3 regions of the Staphylococcus sp. IVB6181 genome follow, and region 3 is predicted to be linked to each of the others. Evidence: riboswitches for the same ligand, from Rfam matches in the RefSeq annotation. Region 3 holds a riboswitch; each other region holds the start of a gene.
What was found. A riboswitch is a leader RNA that binds a small molecule or an ion and turns the genes downstream of it on or off. The one in region 3 is predicted to bind thiamine pyrophosphate.
Positions count from the first base shown of each region.

Region 1: another riboswitch for thiamine pyrophosphate. It lies ahead of MUA90_RS09695 (ECF transporter S component); the one in region 3 lies ahead of thiC (phosphomethylpyrimidine synthase ThiC).
Region 2: another riboswitch for thiamine pyrophosphate. It lies ahead of MUA90_RS02120 (thiamine phosphate synthase); the one in region 3 lies ahead of thiC (phosphomethylpyrimidine synthase ThiC).

Region 1 is NZ_CP095096.1:1,989,776-1,997,438, forward strand. Features, by position in the region: gene ptsP (phosphoenolpyruvate--protein phosphotransferase) at 1-1,136, opposite strand, end outside; gene MUA90_RS09675 (phosphocarrier protein HPr) at 1,138-1,404, opposite strand; gene MUA90_RS09680 (DUF697 domain-containing protein) at 1,562-2,113, opposite strand; gene MUA90_RS09685 (class I SAM-dependent rRNA methyltransferase) at 2,117-3,319, opposite strand; gene auxA (lipoteichoic acid stability factor AuxA) at 3,451-4,746, opposite strand; TPP riboswitch at 4,984-5,085, shown strand; gene MUA90_RS09695 (ECF transporter S component) at 5,190-5,765, shown strand; gene MUA90_RS09700 (ABC transporter ATP-binding protein) at 5,778-7,187, shown strand; gene MUA90_RS09705 (energy-coupling factor transporter transmembrane component T family protein) at 7,180-7,663, shown strand, end outside.
Region 2 is NZ_CP095096.1:492,100-499,762, forward strand. Features, by position in the region: gene MUA90_RS02105 (thiazole synthase) at 1-624, opposite strand, end outside; gene thiS (sulfur carrier protein ThiS) at 626-826, opposite strand; gene MUA90_RS02115 (NAD(P)/FAD-dependent oxidoreductase) at 810-1,940, opposite strand; gene MUA90_RS02120 (thiamine phosphate synthase) at 1,943-2,506, opposite strand; TPP riboswitch at 2,590-2,701, opposite strand; gene panD (aspartate 1-decarboxylase) at 2,962-3,345, opposite strand; gene panC (pantoate--beta-alanine ligase) at 3,347-4,201, opposite strand; gene panB (3-methyl-2-oxobutanoate hydroxymethyltransferase) at 4,201-5,010, opposite strand; gene MUA90_RS02140 (oxidoreductase) at 5,078-5,935, shown strand; gene MUA90_RS02145 (hypothetical protein) at 6,172-6,684, shown strand; gene MUA90_RS02150 (coiled-coil domain-containing protein) at 6,721-7,092, shown strand; gene nagA (N-acetylglucosamine-6-phosphate deacetylase) at 7,240-7,663, shown strand, end outside.
Region 3 is NZ_CP095096.1:2,103,660-2,111,322, reverse strand. Features, by position in the region: gene MUA90_RS10280 (peptide ABC transporter substrate-binding protein) at 1-1,262, shown strand, start outside; gene MUA90_RS10275 (MsnO8 family LLM class oxidoreductase) at 1,432-2,421, shown strand; gene MUA90_RS10270 (GNAT family N-acetyltransferase) at 2,445-3,056, shown strand; TPP riboswitch at 3,147-3,246, shown strand; gene thiC (phosphomethylpyrimidine synthase ThiC) at 3,406-5,151, shown strand; gene MUA90_RS10260 (hypothetical protein) at 5,225-5,515, opposite strand; gene trpS (tryptophan--tRNA ligase) at 5,662-6,657, opposite strand; gene spxA (transcriptional regulator SpxA) at 7,070-7,468, shown strand.

The DNA.
Region 1 (7,663 bases), 110 kb from region 3:
AATAACGCACGTAATTGCGGACGGAAAATTTCAGGTTGTGCTAAGCACAAACGAATAGCACGGTAACCTAAGAATGGGTTCATTTCTTCAGGCAAGTCAAGATAAGGAAGTTCTTTATCTCCACCAATATCTAAAGTACGAACAACAACACGTTTGCCTTCCATTGCTTCAAGCACAGCTTTGTATGCTTCGAATTGTTCGTCTTCAGTCGGCATTTGATCGCGTCCCATATAAAGGAACTCAGTACGATATAACCCAATACCTTCTGCGCCGTTTTCGATTACACCTGGTAAATCGTTAGGTGTTCCGATGTTGGCAGCTAATTCTACATGATGGCCGTCTTCTGTTACAGATTCAGAATCACGTAATTTTTGTAATTCTTTTTTGTCTTTGAAGAAGTTATCGCGTTTTTCTTGATACTCTGCCACAACATCTTCGCTTGGATTGATAATAACATCACCTGTCATACCATCTACGATAATGATGTCGCCCGCTTCCACTTCTTCTGTAATAGATTTAGTACCTACTACTGCTGGAATTTCTAATGAACGACTCATGATGGCAGAGTGAGATGTTCTGCCTCCAATGTTAGTTACGAATCCTTGCACATATTGTTTGTTAAGTTGTGCAGTATCTGAAGGTGTTAAGTCATTCCCGATAATGACAACACTTTCATCAATGATACTTGGATTTGGTAAATCCACACCTAAAATATGTGCTAATACACGTTTAGATACGTCGCGGATATCTGCTGCACGTTCTGCCATGTATTCATTGTCCATTGATTCAAATATTGTGATAAATTGATTTGAAACATCTGTTAATGCTTGTGCCGCATTAACATTTTCGTTTTTGATTTTGTCTTCAATAGGTTGGATAAGTTCAGGATCTTCAAGTACTAATAAATGTGCATCGAAGATCGCAGCTTTATCTGCGCCTAATTGTTGTTCAGCATTGTTTCTGATTTTAGTCAATTCAACTTTTGATGTGTTAAGTGCGCCGTTAAATTTAGCAACTTCAGCCTCTGTATCAGTGACCGTTTCATTATCAAACGTTAAGTCAGGTTCAACTAATAAATAGGCTTTTGCGATTGCAACACCGTCAGATGCTGCAATCCCGTTAATTGTTTTAGCCATATTATTTAGTTAAGCCTTCTTTTGATAAAACGTCAGTGATAGCTTGAATTGCATCAGCTTCGTCGCTTCCGTCAGCATAGATAGTGATGTCAGCATCTTTACCTACGCCTAAGCTCATAACACCCATAATTGATTTTAAGTTGACTTTTTTGCCGTTATATTCTAATTGAATATCTGAATCAAATTTTGAAGCTGTTTGTACAAGCATTGTAGCTGGACGAGCATGAATACCTGTTTCGTCAATGATAGTGTATGATTGTTGTTCCATAATAATCTTTCTCCTTCGCATCCATTAATTGGTGATAAGCTCACCTGAACATTATTACACCTTAACATTACCAAAATATGCCTCTAAATTCAATTTGTTTAACCCTTGCAGAGACATGATTTTAGTGTTTTTGTGAAAATATGCACAATTATTTTGCTTACTTATTCTCTAATAACTTTTTGGCAACGTTTTCACATTTTTGAATGTGATCTTCGCCCATTTTCTTCATAAAGTAATAACTGATTGAAGCTGAAATCGCTTGCCCGACAAACGGGAACCATTTCGTCTGTTTGGCTGCTGTTCTTTTCGCAACATCTCTGACAATTATTTTCAAAATACCTTTAGAAATCGTTCTGCCGATAAATTGACTGCCTTGGATAGATGCCGCAGCTAACACACGTTCTTTCAAGTCATCACTCATACGATTCACTTGTTTATGATCTACACCGTAAATTTTATTGATATCTTCGATAATATCTTTCATCAGCTTTAAGTCGACACCGAAACCTAAACCGGGAATCGGAACGACACTTGCTGTAGATGATAAAAATGATTTCTTTCTTACAAGCTCTTCCGCGCGTTCGCGTCTTTCCTGCAAGTCTTTTGCATTAACCGGTAATCTCCCTTTTTTTGAAACAGGGTCGATTTTTAAGACTTTATGACCGATTTTATCAGTCGTGCCTTTAATAAATTTATCTTTTATCCCCATATTTTAATTCTCCTCTATTATTACTTCTTCCTCTTTATGTGATACCCGAACGAAGACGACTTTTAAATATTTGGATGGCTTGAAATGCGGATGTGTTTTGAAATCTTTTGGAAGTCCCATAGCTTCTTCAATCTCAAAATCAACATTTTGCTCGTTCAGCGTCTTTTTAATCATGTTTTTAAACGTTTTTGAAGTCAGTGCACTTGAGTTGGTACTTAAAATCAAAGTACCGCCATCGCTGAGTATCGGCAATGCCTCTTCGATTAATTTGTGATAGTCTTTTTGCACAGTGAATACTTTCTTTTTATTGCGTGCAAAACTTGGCGGATCAATCACAATTGTGTCATAAAGCTTGCCGTGTCTTGCCGCATAATGATAAAAGTCAAACGTATCCATCACATAAATATATTGTGTTTTCGGGTCTATACCATTTACCCCAAAATTCTCTTCCGTCAAACTTCTTGAGCGGTTAGCTAAATCAACACTTGTTGTTTCTAACGCTGTTTGAGCCGCAATGACTGAGAATGCGCCTGTATAACTGAATAAGTTTAATACACTGCGCTCAGGTGCATAAACATCTCTCAATTTCTTTCTGACTTCTTTTTGGTCTAAGAAAATACCTGTCATAGGTCCATCGTCTAAATCAACATTATAAAATGTGAAGTTTTCTTCGATGACAATCGGGAATTCAGGTGCTTCACCTGTCACAAAGCCGCTTTTTACATCACTGTCTTTAAAGCGTGTCTTTTCGAAAATAGATGTATACGGGAACACAGCTTTGATTGCTTCTAGTACATTATATCTGAACTTATAAATACCTTTTGAATACCATTGAATCAATAAATGGCGATTATAATAGTCGATTGTCAAACCGCCTACACCGTCTCCTTCTGCGTTGAATAGACGAAACGCATTTGTACCATCGATATCAAAATAATATTGTCTGTAATCTAAAGCCGCTTCAAACAAACCTTCAAAGAATGAAGTATCGATTGTTTCTTGTGCATCATAACTTAATACCCAGCCAAGACCTTTATGCTGACGGCCTACGTAAGCCGTAGCAATATAACGGCCGTCATCAGTAATGATATGGAAAATATCCCCGTCTTTTAAATGACTATGTTCAAAAATGTCTTCTTCATCTACTAAAGGATACTGGTTTAAATATTTTTGTTCTTTGCCTTTATTTAAAATTGCTGTCTTCATAATTATTATTCCGCCTTCTATGTGTAGTTACTTTCATCTTAACGTATAATACAGTCCCTTTCTAAACAGAACAACTAAAAAAATAAAAAAGCCGAGAAATCTTTATTTGATTTCTCGACTTCAGCTTGTTGTTAATGGTCCGGTGTTCTTAATTGAATAATAAATGCAATGGTTACCGCAACAAGCATTATAAATAAAATCGGTGTGATAAAAATTGATAATAATAAGCCATGAATCATAATGTTCACGAATTCAGTAAGTAATTTGAAGAACAAGATACTTACCATGAAGAGTTGTGCATAGTACAGTTTGCCGCGTAAGAAATGCGTCAATGTTGTAATAATATAAGCGATGATGACAAGCAGCAATAGGAATAAAGTCACCCATTCAATAACATAAGATGTCTGTGACAATTCCCAATCGCCTGACATAAATAATCCATTACGGTTGTTCAATTCTAATAATGTGAATAAGAACAGAATCGTTCCGCAAATTAACTCTACAATACCTGGTTTGATCCATTTCGGTCGACGCATCCAATTCGGAATATCGTCTTCCTGCAAATCAATTTTATCTTTAATTGTCTTTTTAATTTTATCTTTTTTTGTTCTGATTTTCTCTAAGTCAATGCTTCTGCGTGTACGGTGTGTGAATTCTTGGGTACGTTCTTGAATTTCACGCAATTGTTCTTTCGTTTGGCTGATTGCACCATTTTTATCAGTTCTAGAGTATTCCATCTCTTCTCCAAGTTCTGCTTTAGTTAAAGGCAATGAACGTCTTAGGAATAAGAAGTTCCAAATCGACATTTGGCCTAAACACCACATCACTAAGAAGAAAGCATTGACACTTAAAATATCAATCAATGCAATTTCATGACTCTCTATTCTTCCGTATAACGAAATCTGAGATATTAAATAACTGATACCATACGTACAGATGATCCATAAATAATGTTCCTTCTGATGGTCGCTGTTAAGTTCGTCCTTATAAACAATATAGCCAATATGCACAATGAACGGGATAATAAAGATAACTGCGAAGAAACCGTAGACTTGTGTCATAAAGACAATTGTGATGAGGAAGAAAAAGATTCCTATTATAAGGAAGAAAATTGAAATATCATAATCATATTTTGTCGTGATAAATAACAAATAGCCGATCCAAAGCAATGCAACGCCGAATAAGATGATTAAGATGGCGCTGATGATAGGGAAATGGCCGATAAATTGACTCATAATCCGGATAATTTCAATAAAGAATGCATTGATGAAATCCCACACATTATTAATATGTAAGTCAACCTTGCTCCCCTTAGCAAGTTTATGGATGAATGATAAATTGAGCAGTACAATGATGCCAATTAAAAGTGAAACAATGCCAATAATCAAACTAAAAATGATCTCAGCGTGCTTCTTTATATACGACATGTTTTTCACCTCATAGTTATTATATATGAACAGACGTGTTGTGTCTTTAAAAATTATAGTAAATCATTCTATGGTAGTATATTAGAATTGGTCAGCACACTCAATCCTTTACTTTTGTTTTTACACAAATTTAATCTTTTGTCATCTTAATTCAATACCCGTTCTTATAAGGATGAATCGCAAAATGACCTTGACATCTAGTACTAAAAAGCATACATTTATTATAAATCAAATGAATAAATGCACTAGGGGTGTTTCGAACTGAGATGAAGCACATGCTTCAAACCCTTCGAACCTGATCTAGCTTGGACTAGCGTAGGAAAGTGCGGAAGATGAACCGGTTGTCGATTGAGGGTGGTACCGGTTTGTTCCGATGCCTGTTTCACGCTGCTTGCTAGACAAGTTTGCGTGTTTTTTATTTTTATAGGAGGAATTGATTCATTATGTCTAAAGGGCTTAAACTTTCAGATATCTTAGTTACTGTGTTAATCGCAGTCATCTTTGCAATCATTTACAACATTTGGAACCTTGTATACAAAGCGATGCAAGTGACTGGATTGCACTTAGAAGAATTATCTTATGGTATGTGGTTTGCTGCAGCTGTTGTTGCTTACCTGATCATTCCTAAAGCAGGCGTCGCTTTACTCGCTGAATTTGCTGCGGGTGCTGGTGAAACTATCGTCATGGGACGCTTTGATATTGCAACAATTATTTACGGCTTGCTTCAAGGTTTAGCATGTGAAATTATTTTTGCGATTTTCCGTTATAAATCACGCAAATTAATGGTGGCAGTCATTGCTGGTTTAGCAGCTGCACTTGTTACTTTCCCTATCGACTTCTACTATGGTTATCTTGGTGAAGTTGCAGGATGGAACTTATTCTTATATGTGTTCTTCCGTTGTATCAGCGGTATTGTATTAGCAGGGATTTTCCCATACTATCTTGTCAAAGCACTGGATCAAACCGGAGTTACCAAACTCTTCCGCCCTGCTTCTAAAAAAGATTACGACAATTTGTAAGGAGATATTATCTTGTTATTTGCTCAAAATTTACGACTCAAATATCCAAATGCACAAAATAAAATCTTTGATGGTTTAAATATAGAAATACCTGACAAACAAAAAGTCTTGCTTTTAGGTCCATCAGGCTGCGGCAAAAGTACTTTGCTTAATGTATTAAGCGGTATTGTACCGAACTTGATTGAATTGCCTATGAAGTATGATGACTTAAAAGCAGATTTAAACAGCGGTGTCATTTTCCAAGACCCGGATACACAGTTTTGTATGCCTAAAGTATATGAGGAATTAGCATTCGTATTAGAAAACAAACAAGTACCGCGTAAAGATATGGATGCGTTAATTCAACGTGCTTTAGAATCTGTAGATTTAGAAGTAGGTCCAAAACAAACCGTGTCTCAATTAAGCGGAGGTATGAAACAAAAATTAGCTATTGCTGAAACGGTACTCCAAGAAGCAGATACCCTCTTCTTGGATGAACCGACCGCTATGCTGGATGTAGATGCGACTGAGGATTTATGGAATAAAATCAAAGAGATGTGGCAAGATCAAACTGTACTCATCGTTGAGCATAAAGTAGAACATATTTGGGAACATGTCGATCGTGTCATATTAATGGGCCATGGCGGCCACATCATTGCTGATGACACACCTGAGGTAATATTGAACCAGCATGAAGATTTATTGACAGAATACGGCGTATGGCACCCTAAAGCTTGGGACCATGCACCACAACCAAATTTAAACGCTGCTGCACCTTCAAAAGCACGCTTTAAGTATACAGAGGGTGAAATTATCAGAGGCAAAAAGACCTTGATTCAAGTCCCTGACTTTGAAATTGGTGATGGCGAGTGGATTACGATTACCGGTAAAAACGGTGCCGGTAAAACCACTTTATTAGAATCGATGATGCAGCTGATTAAATATCGCGGTGCCATGTCCTATGACGGCCAACCGCTTCACAAAATTAAAGAAGCTGCCCAGCATATGTACTTGGTCTATCAAAATCCAGAACTGCAATTTATCACAAATTCAGTTTATGAAGAGATTTTCATCAACTTCAGCGGCCCTGATGCAGAAGCAGAAACAAAACAACTGATACAAATGTTGAATTTAGAAGCTGTTCAAGAACATCACCCGTTCGAATTATCTATGGGTCAAAAACGTCGATTAAGCGTCGCAACAGCGCTAAGCTCTCATGCTGATATTATCTTATTAGATGAGCCGACGTTTGGTTTAGACAGCCGCAACACATTTAATTTATTATCACTTTTCCAAAAACGTGTTGCACAAGGACAAACCATTATAATGGTTACACACGATCCGCATATTATCGAACGCTACCCTACAAGACGTATTGAGTTGCGCGATCATATGTTATGTGAAGATGAGCTTTTTGAAATGGAAGGTGAAGACAATGTTTGAAGCATGGAAAAAATATTTCACCTTCGTAGATGAAGTCAATATCATTACCAAATTAGGTTTAGGTATTTTCTTATTCTTCTTTGTCATCTTTATACACAATTTTGATGTGATGATTTATTTAACCGTTCTGATGTTATTATTCTTACTCATCTTTGGCGGTATGAAGTTTAAGATAACAGCACTATTTGTAGTTTATACGATACTATTCAGTATCATCTCAGCACTGTTCATGATTTTCTATGGTGATGGTACACATACGCTATTTAAGTTAGGATTTATTCATATTACGACAGAAAGTTTAGTCAGAGGTCTGCATTTATCAATGCGTACAGATACTGTAACTTTCTTTGGAATTGTGATGGCATTCACTTCTCAAATTGTGATGATCTTCTACAGTTTAATGCAGCACTTAAAAGTAAAACCTAAAGTCGCTTATGCCTTTATGGCAGCGATACGTATGGTACCTTTAATCATCA
Region 2 (7,663 bases), 1.1 Mb from region 3:
AACTGCTGAGTTTAATAAGATACCATCTGCACCGAGTTCCATCGCTTGTGCCGCATCTTTAGCTGAGCCGATACCAGCATCGACGATAATCGGTACATTCGCATTTTTGATGATATAGCTTAAGTTAAGCGGGTTGTTGATACCGCGGCCGGTACCGATAGGCGAAGCTAACGGCATTACAGCGTGTACACCTAATTCTTCTAAACGTTTTGCGAGTACAGGATCTTCTGAGATATAAGGACATACAATATAGCCGCGTTCTAGTAAGATTTTACATGCTTCGTATGTCGCAATCGGGTCAGGCAATAATGTTTCGTCATCTCCGATAATCTCAACTTTAATCATGTCGCATACACCCGCATGTTTAGCAATTTCTGCGATACGTACTGCTTCTTCAACAGTTTTAGCACCAGCAGTATTCGGGAAAGTCACAAAATCTTTCAAGTTGACATTCGCAAGCGGGTTAGGCAGGTTTTTGTCATATAAGTTCATTCGACGTACCGCAAATGTCAGTACGTTTGTGCCTGAAGCTTCGATTGCTTTCGTTTGTACTTCTTCATTATCAAATTTTCCAGTTCCAAGTAATAATCTTGATTCCATTTCATAAGGTCCGATTTTTAACATTTTATCCGCCTCCAACAAATTCTAATAATTCTAAACGATCATCTTCGCGCACTATTTGATGCGCAAAGTCATCACGTTGTATTAAGTTTTGGTTATGCTCCGCAATCACACGTTTCGGATCAAGTTCAAGCTGTTCTAAAATACTTTGAATGCTTAAAGCTTCGTCAAATGTGAAAGGGTCGCCATTAATGATGCACTTCATAATGTTCCCTCCTGTTTTTATGAAATGGTTCTAAAGCTTTTGGACAAGTATCTGTGATAATCCACTCTGCCATCAGTTCTCCGATAATCGGTGATAATAAAATACCGTTGCGGTAATGGCCGGTGATAATCCATAAGTTGTCTTGGACTTCATCCATAATCGGCTGTTCTCCTTCTGTCCACGGTCTGACACCTGACCAATGTTTGAGTGCTTTGCTGTGTTTAAGTTTTGGAACACGTTCTACAGCTTGATTCAACAGCCATGTTTTGCCTTGGTCAGATACACCGACAGAATAATCGTCGAAGTAGCTTGTGGCACCGATTAGGAAACGGTGGGGCGGTTTCGGTACGATATAACAGCCGTTGGTCATAAACAAAGTTTGTTTTAAATCTAAATTTTCATTTTCGACTAATAAGACTTCGCCTTTAACACCGCTGACAGTTGCTTGAATGTCAGGCTGTTCTGTAACATTGCCGGCCCATGCACCTGCTGTTTCGATAATTTTATAGGCGCGTGTAATGGTGCGGCGGCCATTACGTTCTGCTTCGATTTCATAACCGTCGCCGACACGGTGGATGGCAGTGACATTGGTGTTGGTGAAGCGGTCGATGTTCGGCTCATCCTTCAATGAGGCATGCAGTGCTTTCGTATAATGATTCGCATTAATTTGATGGTCATGCGGCACAAACATCATTGCTTCTGTACCTTTGACTAAACCATGCGTTAATTGATTTAAGTCTGCTTCTGTTAGTGTACGGACATCCGGATCATTGTCGTTCAAGAATGCATATTGTTGTTGAAGTGATGGGATATCTGCTTTAGAAGCGGCTAATTTGATTAAACCGTTTTGCTGGTACTGGATATCGATACCTGTTTCAGCCAATAAAGCTTTGCTTAAAGCATCGAATTTTGAACGTGATGCCAGTGCTAGACGAAACAGGGGACTGTCTTCGGTAAATTCATTTTGTGCCCCTAACATGCCTCCGGCTTTATAAGACGCATGTTTGCCTTCAATATCTCTATCTATTAATGCAATACTCAGACCGCTGTCTTTTAAATGACGTGCAATGGACATACCCATTACACCAGCACCGATAATTGCTGCATCATACATAGTTATTCACCTTCCTTTAATGAACTTAGTGTGTGTAAATCGTGATGTGCGAAGAGTGAAATTGCTGCGATACCTGAGAAGCCTTGTGGTACTTCAGATAAAGTATCGAAGTTGATACCGCCTAACGCAATCACTGGAATATCTGCGGTTAAAACTGAATCGATTTCTTCTTGTGCGCGCGGCGGCAGACCAGGTTTAGATGCTGTTTTGAATAAATGTCCGAACAAGACATAATCTAAATGATGGCGTTTTGCTGCTTGTGCACTTGCTTGACTATGTGTAGACATGCTGACACATAAATCTGGATGTGTTTGTTTCAAGTGAAAGGCACGTTCATCCATTTCTTTAAAGTGAATATGCGTTAAGTTGAATCGATTTAAAACTTCACTGTCTGAATGTACTGTTATTTTATCTTTCGGGAAATCATTTTTGAGTAATGCTTCTATTGCTTTCACTTGTTCTTTTGGACGCGTACGTAAAATTAATTGATCTATTATAGGTTCAATCGCCGCGTACTGTTTTATTAATTCAGGGGTTATTGTTTGTTTAGAAATCGCAACCCACATTGCCTTCACCCTTTGAAAAGTCTCTACTGGAAATAAAACAAATAAAAAAGCGCTATTTCCGTACAGGAAAACAGCGCATTAAAAAGTGCAATACGCCACTTTCCTACGCCAGTATGAACTGGATCAGGTTCCAAGAATTTCCTCATCAAACACGAGGATCTCAGCCTGTAGGAACAGGCACTTCCAGTGGACTTATTGTATTATTCAATTCTTAGTAGAATAAGAAAGCATCAAACATCAATACTTTAACAATTCGTGTAGCGAGGCGTTAACGTATTGGACTGTAATTTTCATTCTTGAAATTACTAATTTCTTTTCATTACAAAATCATCATAAATCACTTTGATAGAAAAAGCAATAGCAGACCAAGTCTATACCAGGAATTCAGGGGATGACAGGGACTGGCTTTATAGAATCAGTGAAAAAAGATGACAAATAAAACCAATTTATTGTGATTACAATACGATAGAGTTTTCTTTTTCATGAATCATTTCAACAATTTCATTATGTGCATTCATTACAGCAACTTTAGGAGTGTGGTGTTTGAGTTCTTCTTCATTCAGTTGTGCATATGTCATAATAATGACGATGTCATCGACTTCAACTAAACGTGAAGCAGCACCGTTTAAACAGATTTTTCCGCTGCCTCTTTCACCTTTAATTACGTAAGTTTCAAAGCGTGCACCATTATTATTGTTTACAATCGCAACTTTCTCATTCGGTAAAATATCTACCGCTTCTAATATTGCCTCATCAATCGTAATACTCCCTACGTAATTCAAATTCGATTCTGTCACACGTGCACGGTGAATTTTAGCGTTCATCATAGTTCTTATCATTTTATTGGTCATCTCCAAGAATAATATTATCGATCAAGCGTGCTTTAGAAAATTTAACTGCGAGCGAAATGAAAAATCGGCCTTCAATGTGCGACTGCTCGACCAGCTCTGGATAGCTGTATACAGCCACTTCATCAATATGGCCGCTTGTATGTTGCTGTAAATAATCTGTGATGCGGTCGATAATGACTTTACTGTCTCTTTCGCCGTTTAGATAGTATTGTTTTGCCAGCTGCAGGCTCTCTTGCAGAGCAGGAGCTTCTTCGCGTTCTTGTTCAGTTAAATATACATTGCGAGAACTCTTTGCAAGACCGTCTGCTTCACGTACAATCGCTTGTCCCACAATTTCAATCGGGTGATTAAAGTCTTTCACCATTTTTTCTACAATAGCTAATTGCTGCGCATCTTTTTGTCCGAAATAAGCACGGTCAGGCTGAACGATATTAAAGAGTTTATTGACAACAGTGGCTACACCATTGAAGTGAATCGGACGCTGTGCACCTTCTAACACTTCAGCAAGACGCCCGACTTTAAGGGCAATACCGATTTCATCTGGATACATAGCTTCTGCACTGGGGTGAAAGATATAATCCACACCAGCAGATTGTGCCGATTCAGTATCTTGTTCAATTTGTCTAGGATAGGCGTCATAATCTTCATCAGGTGCGAATTGAAGCGGATTAACAAACACACTCGCGACCGTAACATCATTTTCTTTAGTTGAACGTGTCATCATAGTCAAGTGGCCGTCATGCAACGCACCCATTGTCGGAATAAAGCCGATTGTTTTGCCTTGGCGCTTGAATGATTGAGCCAGCTGCTGCATCTCTGAGATAGAGGTAATAACTTGTACCATTACTCTAATTCCCCCAGTATTTGTTTCTTATACGTATGGGCATCAGAAGGGAATTGTCCAGCACGTACTTCTTCATGATAGTGTTTTAAAGCTGAAACACCTTGTGAGAAATCACCATATTGTTTAACGAATTTAGCATGATGATCCTGACCATAATTCAGCATGTCATGATAGACCAGTACTTGTCCGTCAGTGGCTTTGCCTGCGCCGATACCGATGACTGGAATCGTTAAACGTTCTGAAATAAGGGCTGCTAAATCGCTTGGAACGGCTTCTAGTACTAATATCACTGCACCCGCTTCTTTCACAGCCTGTGCATCATTTAATAACTGTAATGCATCTTCTTTGGTCGCACCTTGCATTTTATACCCCATTACACCGACACTTTGCGGCGTCAGTCCTAAATGCGAAACTACAGGGATGCCCATTGCACGCGCTTTTGTAATAAAGCTGATTAAATGTGCACCTTCTGCTTTTAAAGCATTCGCATCAGTTGCTTGATACAATTTCAACGCATTTTTCAAGTCGCTCTCATCATTAATACCGACTGCGCCGATAGGCAGATCTACTACGATAAATGTGTCTGGTGCACCGCGGCGAACGGCTTTAGCATGATGAATCATATCAGAAAGTGTCACTTGTACTATGCTCTCATATCCAAGAACAGTCATACCAAGCGAGTCACCGACTAAAATTGTATCAATACCAGCTGCTTCAACTTGTTTGGCACTTGGATAATCATACGCAGTAACCATTGAAATTTTCTCTTTGTTGCTTTTCATTTCAAATAAATTGTTTAAATGTTTCATAACACCAATTCCTTTATTTAATGTAATATTAGAATAACACATTAATTGAAAATTAGAGGTGGTTTGAGTGGATTTACATTTCGGTGTTATCGGACCTGGTGCTGTCGGTACTACGATTGCTTATGAGCTGATGCAGTCATTCGATCTTGCACACGTACACTTATTCGGAAAACAAGAAGGCAGTGTCTCTTATCAACAAAGGGATACTCATGATACTGCTGTGCTGCATTATACACCCATCACACACTTTGAAGGACATTTGGATGTTTTGTTTATTGCGGTCAAAACACCGCAGTTAGATCAAGTTATTTTGCAGATGGAACATGTGATTGATGATGAAACAATTATTATTTTAGCGCAGAACGGACATGGTCAAATTGATAAAATAGAACATCCGCATGTTTATCAAGCTGTTGTTTATATCAGCGGTCAAAAACAAGATTCAAAAGTGATACATTATCGTGATCGTATCCTCCAGCTTCAACAAGATGATACAACAGAATGGTTAAAAGAAGAATTGCAGACAACAAATTTAGAACTGCAGCTCAAAGAAGACATAGAAGAATATATTTGGTATAAACTTCTTGTTAATTTAGGGATTAATTCCATCACAGCAGTAAGCAGACATCCTGTAGCCATATTAAAATCGCCAGAAGCACGCAATTTATGCCGTAATCTGCTTGAAGAAGGACAGCGTATCGCAGCGGCACATGAGGTAAATCTGCCTGAAACAATAGTAGAAGATATTATGAAAATATATACAGGCTACCCTGAAGATATGGGAACGAGTATGTATTACGATATTCTTGCCGGCAGACCTTTAGAAGTCGATGCAATACAAGGTTATATCTATCAAACCGGACAGTCTCATGGTTTGTATACACCTTACCTTGAAACCATCTTCTGCATCCTTAAATTCACTTAAAAAGTAAACTAAAAGTGATAGCTCTCTTCGGCCATCTATAGTATAATAATTTTAATAAATATCCAAACATATTATAAATGGAAAATGGCGAAAGGCGGTTAATAGCTTATGAATAAGATACAGCGTAATTTCATTCTCAAATTGAATATTGAATGCGTGAAACCTTCATAGCGATTAACTCAAATCCTAAATTTACAGGTACTTCACAAAAATTATAGAAGAAAGAAGGAAACAACATGAGTGCATCACACCAAATCAATCGACAAAAACCGCAAATTTCTGAACTCGCCACAAGAATAGAACGTCTGGAAGAGAACCAAAAGTACAACAACCTTCAAGTTGTGACAGAACGCATTGACTGGCTCATTGAGAGACAAAACAATGACCATGACACATTTAATAAAAAGTTCGAAAAAATAGATGAGAACTTCAAAGAAGTAAGAGGGGAAATCAAGCGCCTCGATGAAAAGATAGATAATAGATTCGAGAAGTCAGACGAAAAGATCAACAACCTAAGACAAGACATGGTTATAGGTTTTGAGAAAATAGATAAAAGATTTGAGAAAATAGATAAAAGATTTGAGAAAATAGATAAAAGATTTGAGAAGATAGATAATAGATTTGAAAAGACAGATGAAAAGATAAGCGGTTTAAGAAAAGAAATGAGAGATGATTTAAAACTAACGGTTGGGCTGATAACAGGCTTCATGACTATATTGACAGTGATCCAACGTATGATTTTTGGTTAATAAACAAATGATATCAATGAGAAAGAAGGAAACAACATGAGTGCATCACACCAAATCAATCGACAAAAGCCGCAAATCTCTGAACTTGCCATTAGAATAGAACGTCTGGAAGAGAACCAAAAGTACAACAAAATTCAGGTTGTGACAGAAAGAATTGACTGGTTAATTGAAAAACAAAACAATGACCATGATATATTTAATAAAAAATTCGAAAAAATAGATGAGAACTTCAAAGAACTAAAAGGAGAAATCAAGCACCTCGATGAAAAGATAGATAAAAAGTATGACAAATTAGATGAAAAGATTGATAGAAAAATAGATGGTTTGAAAAGTGATTTGAAATTAATAGCAGGGGTCATCATTGGTTTTATGTCAATTTTAACTGCCTTTCAACATTTCTTCTTATAATCAAGACAGTTATAGCAGTAGTAAAGCACAGAGGTCTTTTTGGGACTTCTGTTTTTTTATTGCGTTTTGAAATTAATTTTCAAATTACAGGGTGAGGTTTGTGATAAAATATTGATGATATCTATTATGATAAAAGAGGGATAAAACATGGTTGAATATGTAATAGCAAACGGTAAGGTTTATACAGAAGAAGGTGTCTTAGATCCTGGTTATGTCAAGATTTCTGAAGGAAAGATTTCAGAAGTCGGTCAAGGTGAATATAAGGGCAATTTAGAAGTTGTGGATGCGTCAGGCAGACATGTTTTGCCGGGATTCATTGATATTCATATTCATGGCGGTTACGGAGAAGATGCTATGGATGCATCTTATGATGGTTTGAAACATTTATCTGAGTCTTTATTATCTGAAGGCACAACTTCTTACTTAGCAACTACAATGACACAATCTAAAGAAAATATTGATCGTGCTTTAACTAATATTGTGAAATATAAAAGCAGCCAGAATAAAGAAGAAGCGGCTGAAATTGCAGGTGTGCATTTAGAAGGGCCGTTTATCTCAGAACATAAAGTAG
Region 3 (7,663 bases):
TGTACGATATGAAAAACGCGCAAAAAATCAACGAAGGTAAGCTGCCAGCAAGTAAATTGGGTGTGAAAGCACTGGATGACTACACACTTCAAATTAAGCTGAACAAACCATTACCTTACTTTGATCAAATGCTCGCATTCGGAACATATATGCCGCAAAATGAAAAAGTAGCAAAAAAATATGGTAAAAAGTATGGGACAACTGCAGATAAAGCAGTTTACAACGGACCATTCGAATTAACAGATTGGAAAGTTGAAGACAAAATTCTAATGAAAAAGAACCCGAAATATTGGGACAAAAAAGCTGTTAAATTAGATAAAGTCAGCTACAAAGTGTTAAAAGACCAACAAGCAGGTGCATCTTTATATGATACTGGTTCTGTAGATAATGCAGGGATTACATCAGAGCAAGTAGAGAAATATAAAGACAGCCCGGCATTGTTCAAACGCCTGAAAGCATCTACTTTCTTCTTGAAATTAAATCAAAAAGAACAAAAAGAATTCCAAAACAAAGATATGCGTTACGCTATAGCCCAATCTATAGATAAAAAAGCGTATGTTGATAATGTGTTAGGCGATGGTTCAAAACCATTTGATGGCTTTACATCGAAGAAAACAGCAATCTTGCCTGATGGCAAAGATTACGCTGATATGGTTGAATCACCATTGAAATATAATCCGAAAGAAGCGAAAGCACATTTGGATAAAGCCAAAAAAGCACTTGGCAAAAATGAATTTACATTTACATTAAATACAGAAGATACCCCAAGTTCAAAAATTTCAGCCCAATTCATCAAATCACAAATTGAAAAGAACTTGCCAGGTGTGAATGTAAATATCAAACAATTACCGTTCAAACAAAGGGTAACAGCCGAATTAACAATGAACTACTCTATGTCTTTATCTGGTTGGGGACCTGACTATCCAGACCCAATGACGTATTTAGATACGATGACAACAGATAATGCTCAAAACAACACAGACTGGAGCAGCAAAAAATTCGATAGTATGTTAAAAGAAGCGAACGGTTCATTATTAAAACAACCAAAAAAACGTATCGATCATTTGAAAGATGCGGAAGAACTGATGTTAAGCGAAGCACCAGTCGCACCGATTTATCAGCAAGGTGCAGCAAGTTTGCGCAACCCTCAGCTGAAAGGTATTGTTTACCATGAAATCGGTGGAGAAACAACCTTAAAACATGCCTATATCGATAATAGTATCGATAGAGAAACAGGCAAGAAAAAGAAAGATAAAGAGTAATCAACAAAGGGATAAATTTTTCACAAAATAAGGGGATTTAAATATCGAAAACACGGTCGATTTAGGCCGTGTTTTCTTTTTTTCGTCATTATGGTGAAATCATAGTTTTTGACTTTCTCATCTTTGAGCCATAGCATGAATTTAAGAGCAGAGAATAGGAGAGGGTTACATGCTGCCGGTGAGTATATTAGATCAAACACCAATTACAAAAAAACAAACTTCAAAGGAAGCACTGCGTCAGACGGTAGAATTGGCACAACTTGCAGACGAATTGGGATATACCCGCTATTTAGTCGCAGAACATCATAATTTAAATGATGTCATCGGTACATCACCAGAAATTTTGACGATGCATTTATTGAATCAGACAAAGCACATGCGCATTGGATCAGGCGGTGTCATGCTGATGCATTATCATCCGTTGAAGGTGATAGAACAATTCCATTTGATTGACGAATTATCAAACCATCGTGCAGATTTAGCGGTGGGCAAAGCACCTGGCGGGTTCCCGAAAGTAACAGGTATATTGAAAGAAGATTTAAAAGAGCATGGACTTTCGTTTAATGAAAAGTTTGAGACTTTAAGAGGACTGAATACACAAAATTTCGACCCAGACTCAAAATATGCTGGACTTAAAACAGCTAAAAGAGACAGTACCCACCCAAGTGTTCCGATTTATTTGCTTGGGACGAGTTTAAATGCTGCGATTCAAGCAGCGGAAGCTAAAGTCGGTATTATATATGCATTTTTCATTAATTCGAGTCAAGAAGATTTAGAAGAAGCATTAAAAGCTTATAAATCTCGCTACCCTGAAGGAAGATTTATTGTCAGCGTACCTGTTATGATTACTACGAGAGACGGCAATCAATTACCGTTTCGTTTTTCTCAAAGACATTATGAGCTGATTTCAGAAGATGGCAGGCGTACGGTTTTGAATACAAAAGCACAAGTCGATGCATATCTTTCTGAAAGCAATGAAAAATTTGAAGTTGTTGAGAAACGTATGCATATTATGAGCGGAAATAAGGAAGAAGTAGTTAGCAAATTAGATGAAATTAATCGAAGCGGACTTATAGATGAATGGATGCTGCATATGCCGATTCCAAATCATAAGTTGAGAATGAACACAGTCAGACAATTAGCACCCGAGCACGTTTGATAGAAACAAAGGAGATTTTTGACGTGAACAACGCAATACAAATTACATCTGCAAGACCAGAATTTAAAGAGGCGGGCGCATTAAACTACATCGCTATCGGCAATTTATGCCATGTGATGGTAGGGAGCGATAATCAAGGTGTGATCGAACACTATATGCAAAAGCTTTACCAAATGAGAAAGAATCGTTTCAGTTATGAGCATACACTTGCCGCGATGATTGATGGACAAGTGGCAGGACTAATCACATGTATGCCGTACCGAGAATTAGAAAAAGCATTAGTACCGACGGTAGTGGAGATTGTAGCATTGAAGCGGATATTTGTTGTACCGCAGTTGATGATATATTACAAATCTATTTTCTCTTTAATCAACTTGAAAGAAGCAGAAGAAGATGAGTATCATGTTTCTATGTTGTCTGTATCTTCAGATTTTCAACGCCGCGGCGTAGGCCAAACGCTGTTGAAAGCAGCTGAAAACATAGCGAGAGAAAAAGGGTTTGATAAAATTTCACTGACGGTCAATCAATACAATGACAAAGCGAATGCTTTATATAAAAAGTTAGGCTATGAAAAGGTCGGGGAGACGACAGTAGTCAGAGTAACTTTGAATAAAATGAGAAAATATTTAAACTGAAATTCTACAATAAAAGGTGTTTAATACAAACTATCGCATTGACTTGTATATTAGATTGTTGAGTGTTAGTATAAAAATGTAAATTAAATATTTCATTGCTAGGGGTGCCCTATAGGCTGAAAGATATACAAATCAACCCTTTGAACCTGATCTAGTTAGTACTAGCGTAGGGAAGCGTACATAGACGATTAAGTAATCAAACGAATAAATACAAACATGCATGGTGTATGTTTGTATCAAGTTCAGTATGTATAAATCTTTGCGCATTCATAAATTTATGAATGCGTTTTCTTATTTGTCGTGTCTTAAGGTATACCTCCTAGCATTGAAGCAGGGAGGATTAATTTTTATGAAACAAGAAGCCATTGAATTAAAAAAAGGTTTTCCAGCAAGCAAACGTGTATTTAAGCAAGGGGCAGATGAGGATATTCGTGTGCCTTTCAGAGAAATCGAATTAAGCGATACAGTAACAGAGTACAGCACACAAAAGAATGCGCCATTAACGGTCTATGACACAGCAGGTGTCTATCATGAAGAAGGTTATGAAGTAGATGTGCAAAAAGGGATTCCGAAATTACGTACCGACTGGATTGATGCACGTGATGATATAGAAGCTTATGAAGGACGTAAAGTACAGTCGATTGATAACGGCTTTAAAAAAGAAGGCCATCATAAATTTGTAGAAACACCTTTCAATTATCAGCCTAAACGTGCAAAAGAAGGTAAACGCATTACTCAAATGCACTATGCAAAACAAGGTATCATCACAAAAGAAATGAAATTCGTAGCGGTACGTGAAGGGGTAGAACCTGAATTTGTCAGAGATGAAATTGCAAGAGGACGTGCGATTATTCCTAATAACGTCAACCACCCTGAATCAGAACCGATGATTATCGGTAAAAATTTCCAAGTGAAAATCAATGCGAATATCGGAAACTCAGCGGTGTCGTCATCAATTGAAGCAGAAATTGAAAAATTAGTGTGGGCGACACACTGGGGTGCAGATACAATTATGGATTTATCAACAGGTAAAAATATTCATGCGACACGTGAATATTTATTAAGAAACTCACCAGTTCCTGTCGGTACTGTACCGATTTATCAAGCGTTAGAAAAAGTGAATGGTGTTGCTGAAGATCTAACTTGGGAAATTTATCGCGACACTTTAATCGAACAAGCCGAACAAGGTGTCGATTACTTTACTATTCATGCAGGTGTCTTGCTTCGCTATGTACCGTTAACAGTTAATCGTTTAACAGGTATTGTCTCACGCGGCGGTTCCATCATGGCACAATGGTGTTTAGCACATCATGAAGAAAGCTTCTTATACGAACACTTCGATGATATCTGTGCCATTTTAAATCAATACGATATCGCAGTATCATTAGGAGATGGTTTACGCTCTGGTTCTATTTATGATGCGAATGATGAAAGCCAATTCTCTGAATTGAAAACATTAGGCGAATTGACTGATATTGCATGGAAACACGATGTTCAAGTTATGATTGAAGGACCAGGACATATCCCAATGCATAAAATTAAAGAAAACCAAGATCTAGCAGATTTCTATTGTAAAGAAGCACCATTCTATACATTAGGACCGCTTACAACTGATATCGCACCTGCATACGACCATATCACTTCAGCTATCGGTGCAGCACAAATAGCAAGCTACGGAACAGCTATGTTATGTTACGTGACACCTAAAGAACACTTAGGTTTGCCGAATAAAGATGATGTACGCGAAGGTGTTATCACTTATAAAATTGCAGCACATGCAGCAGACCTATCAAAAGGCCTTCCAGGTGCTTCTGATCGTGATGATGCAATTAGTAAAGCACGCTTTGAATTCCGCTGGATCGACCAATTCAATCTATCACTAGATCCTGAACGTGCGCGTGAATATCATGATGAAACTTTACCGAAAGAAGCAGCAAAAGTTGCACACTTCTGCAGTATGTGCGGCCCTAAATTCTGTTCAATGCGAATTTCTCATGATTTGCGTCAAAACCATTTTGATGAACAAGAAAGACAAGAAGCGATGAAAGAAAAAGCAAAAGACTTTGTAGAACAAGGCAGTCATATTTATCAATAAACTGACAATATAAGTCTAAAATTAATGAAAGCCGGTATTTGCTCAAATAGGGCAGATACCGGCTTGTTTTTAGTTACTTTATAGTATGAAATACAGCGATAAACAATGTACCGAGATAAAAAGTTAAACTCGCGTAAATCCAAAAGTAGTTTGTTCCTTTGGATTTGGCACGTTCTTGTGCGTTATGAAATAAGGGAAAATTACCGTTAAAGAAAATAGATCTGCCGACAAAGAAGGCAAAGATAATGAAAGAGCCGACAAATAAAATGATATTGATTGCTGGGTTGTAATGTACAAACAGACTGTAAATGACATAAAGCGTTGCTGCGATACAAGCAATCGTACGAATGATAGCAGAAAGCATAGGAAGCACCTCACATTTATTGTATACATTCATTATATAGTATTTAATGTGTTAAAGGTATAGGAATTAAAGTGGTGTAATGTTTTAAAATAGGATAAAGAAAACCGTATATCCTCAGAAGAGAATATACGGTAGATATGTGTTGATTATCTTTTACGTTTACGACCTAAGCCCATCGCATTTTCCATTTTTTGCAATGTGCGTGAAGAAGCTTTGATTGCTTTGTCGCGTCCAAGGTCTAAGATTTCATCAAGTCTATCTGATTGATAGTAGTCATTATAGCGTTCTTGGAATTCTGTTAAGAAGTTTTTAACAACTTCTGCCAAGTCGCCTTTGAAATCACCATAACCTTTACCTTCGTAGCGTTGTTCAAGTTCTGCGAATGATTCGTCAGTCAAGCTTGAATAGATAGAGAGAAGGTTGCTGATACCTGGTTTGTTATCTTTATCATATTTAATGATACCGTCTGAGTCAGTGATAGCACTTTTAATTTTTTTAGCTGCTGTATTAGGGTTATCTAATAAAGAAATGAAGTTTTTAGCGTTATCATCGCTTTTACTCATTTTTTTAGTAGGATCTTGAAGACTCATGACACGGCCGCCGATTTTCGGCATGCGTACTTCTGGTTTTACAAGTACGTCATTGTAGCGGCTGTTGAAGCGGTCTACAAGATTACGTGTTAATTCAAGATGCTGTTTTTGGTCTTCTCCGACAGGTACGATGTTGGTATTGTAAAGTACAATATCAGCTGCCATTAATGGCGGATAAGTTAAAAGTCCTGCAGGAATACCTTCTGTTTGTTTAGAAGATTTATCTTTGAATTGTGTCATACGTTCTAGTTCGCCTACAGAAGAAATTGTTGTCAGCATCCATCCGGCTTGGACGTGTGCAGGAACCTCTGATTGAATAAATAAAGTTGATTTTTCTGGGTCGATTCCTGATGCTAAGTAAATTGCAGCTAATTGACGGATACGTTCGCGCAATTTCAATCTGTCCTGCGGTACTGTAATTGCGTGTTGATCTACGATGCAGAAGAAACAATTATAGTCGTCTTGTACTTCACTGAATTGTTTTAGCGCACCGATATAGTTGCCTAAAGTTGGAATTCCGCTCGGTTGAATTCCTGAGAATAGAGTTTCCATTTATGATGCCCACTTTCTTACGATAATGTAGTAATAGTTTTATTATAGCAGTATTTTAATTGTTTGTAATGTGTGTTAAAATATATATGTAGCTAATTTTTTAACATATCGCAAGCGTAACAATTTTTCTTAAAAGTTTGAACAAAAGCCGTTGTTTTGGGGGCTCAAATTTGAGAATTCGATATGTTTGAAATTTTCTATTAATATCCCCGTTTTTCTCATTTAATTTTAATGTTGAAGGGGTATACTATAATCATAGAGTTAAGAGAGAAGAATTCGAGCGTTGATCATAAATAAAACATTTCATTGTTTAGACATAGATGAGTATAGCGTTTTGATTTTAAGTAAAATTTCTTAACTGAAACTACAAAATCAATGAATAAAATTCATGATAAATAGGAGAGTGAGATGTATGGTAACACTATTCACATCACCAAGCTGCACATCTTGCCGTAAAGCGAAAGCATGGTTACAAGAACATGACATTCCGTATACGGAGCGTAACATTTTTTCAGAACATTTAACAATTGATGAAATTAAACAAATCTTAAAAATGACAGAAGACGGAACAGACGAAATTATTTCAACACGTTCTAAAACATATCAAAAATTAAACGTGGATATTGATTCATTACCACTACAAGAATTATATACAATCATTCAAGATAACCCAGGCTTATTACGCCGTCCGATTATCTTAGATGAAAAACGTTTGCAAGTTGGTTACAACGAAGATGAAATTCGTCGTTTCTTACCAAGAAAAGTGCGTACGTTCCAATTACAAGAAGCACAACGTATGGTAGATTTATAAGATATCATTCAAAACTCAATGAATACGAAAGAGCTGCAGTACAATGTGCTGTGGCTTTTTATGTGCTTTGAGTAATTAATTCAATGTTCGAGCGGTTTCCGTGGAATATTAAAGGGTAATATGTTATTATAATAAGTCAACGGTAAGTCATGTTTTATGTTATAAACAAATAGATTGTAATTTGCACACCGTTTT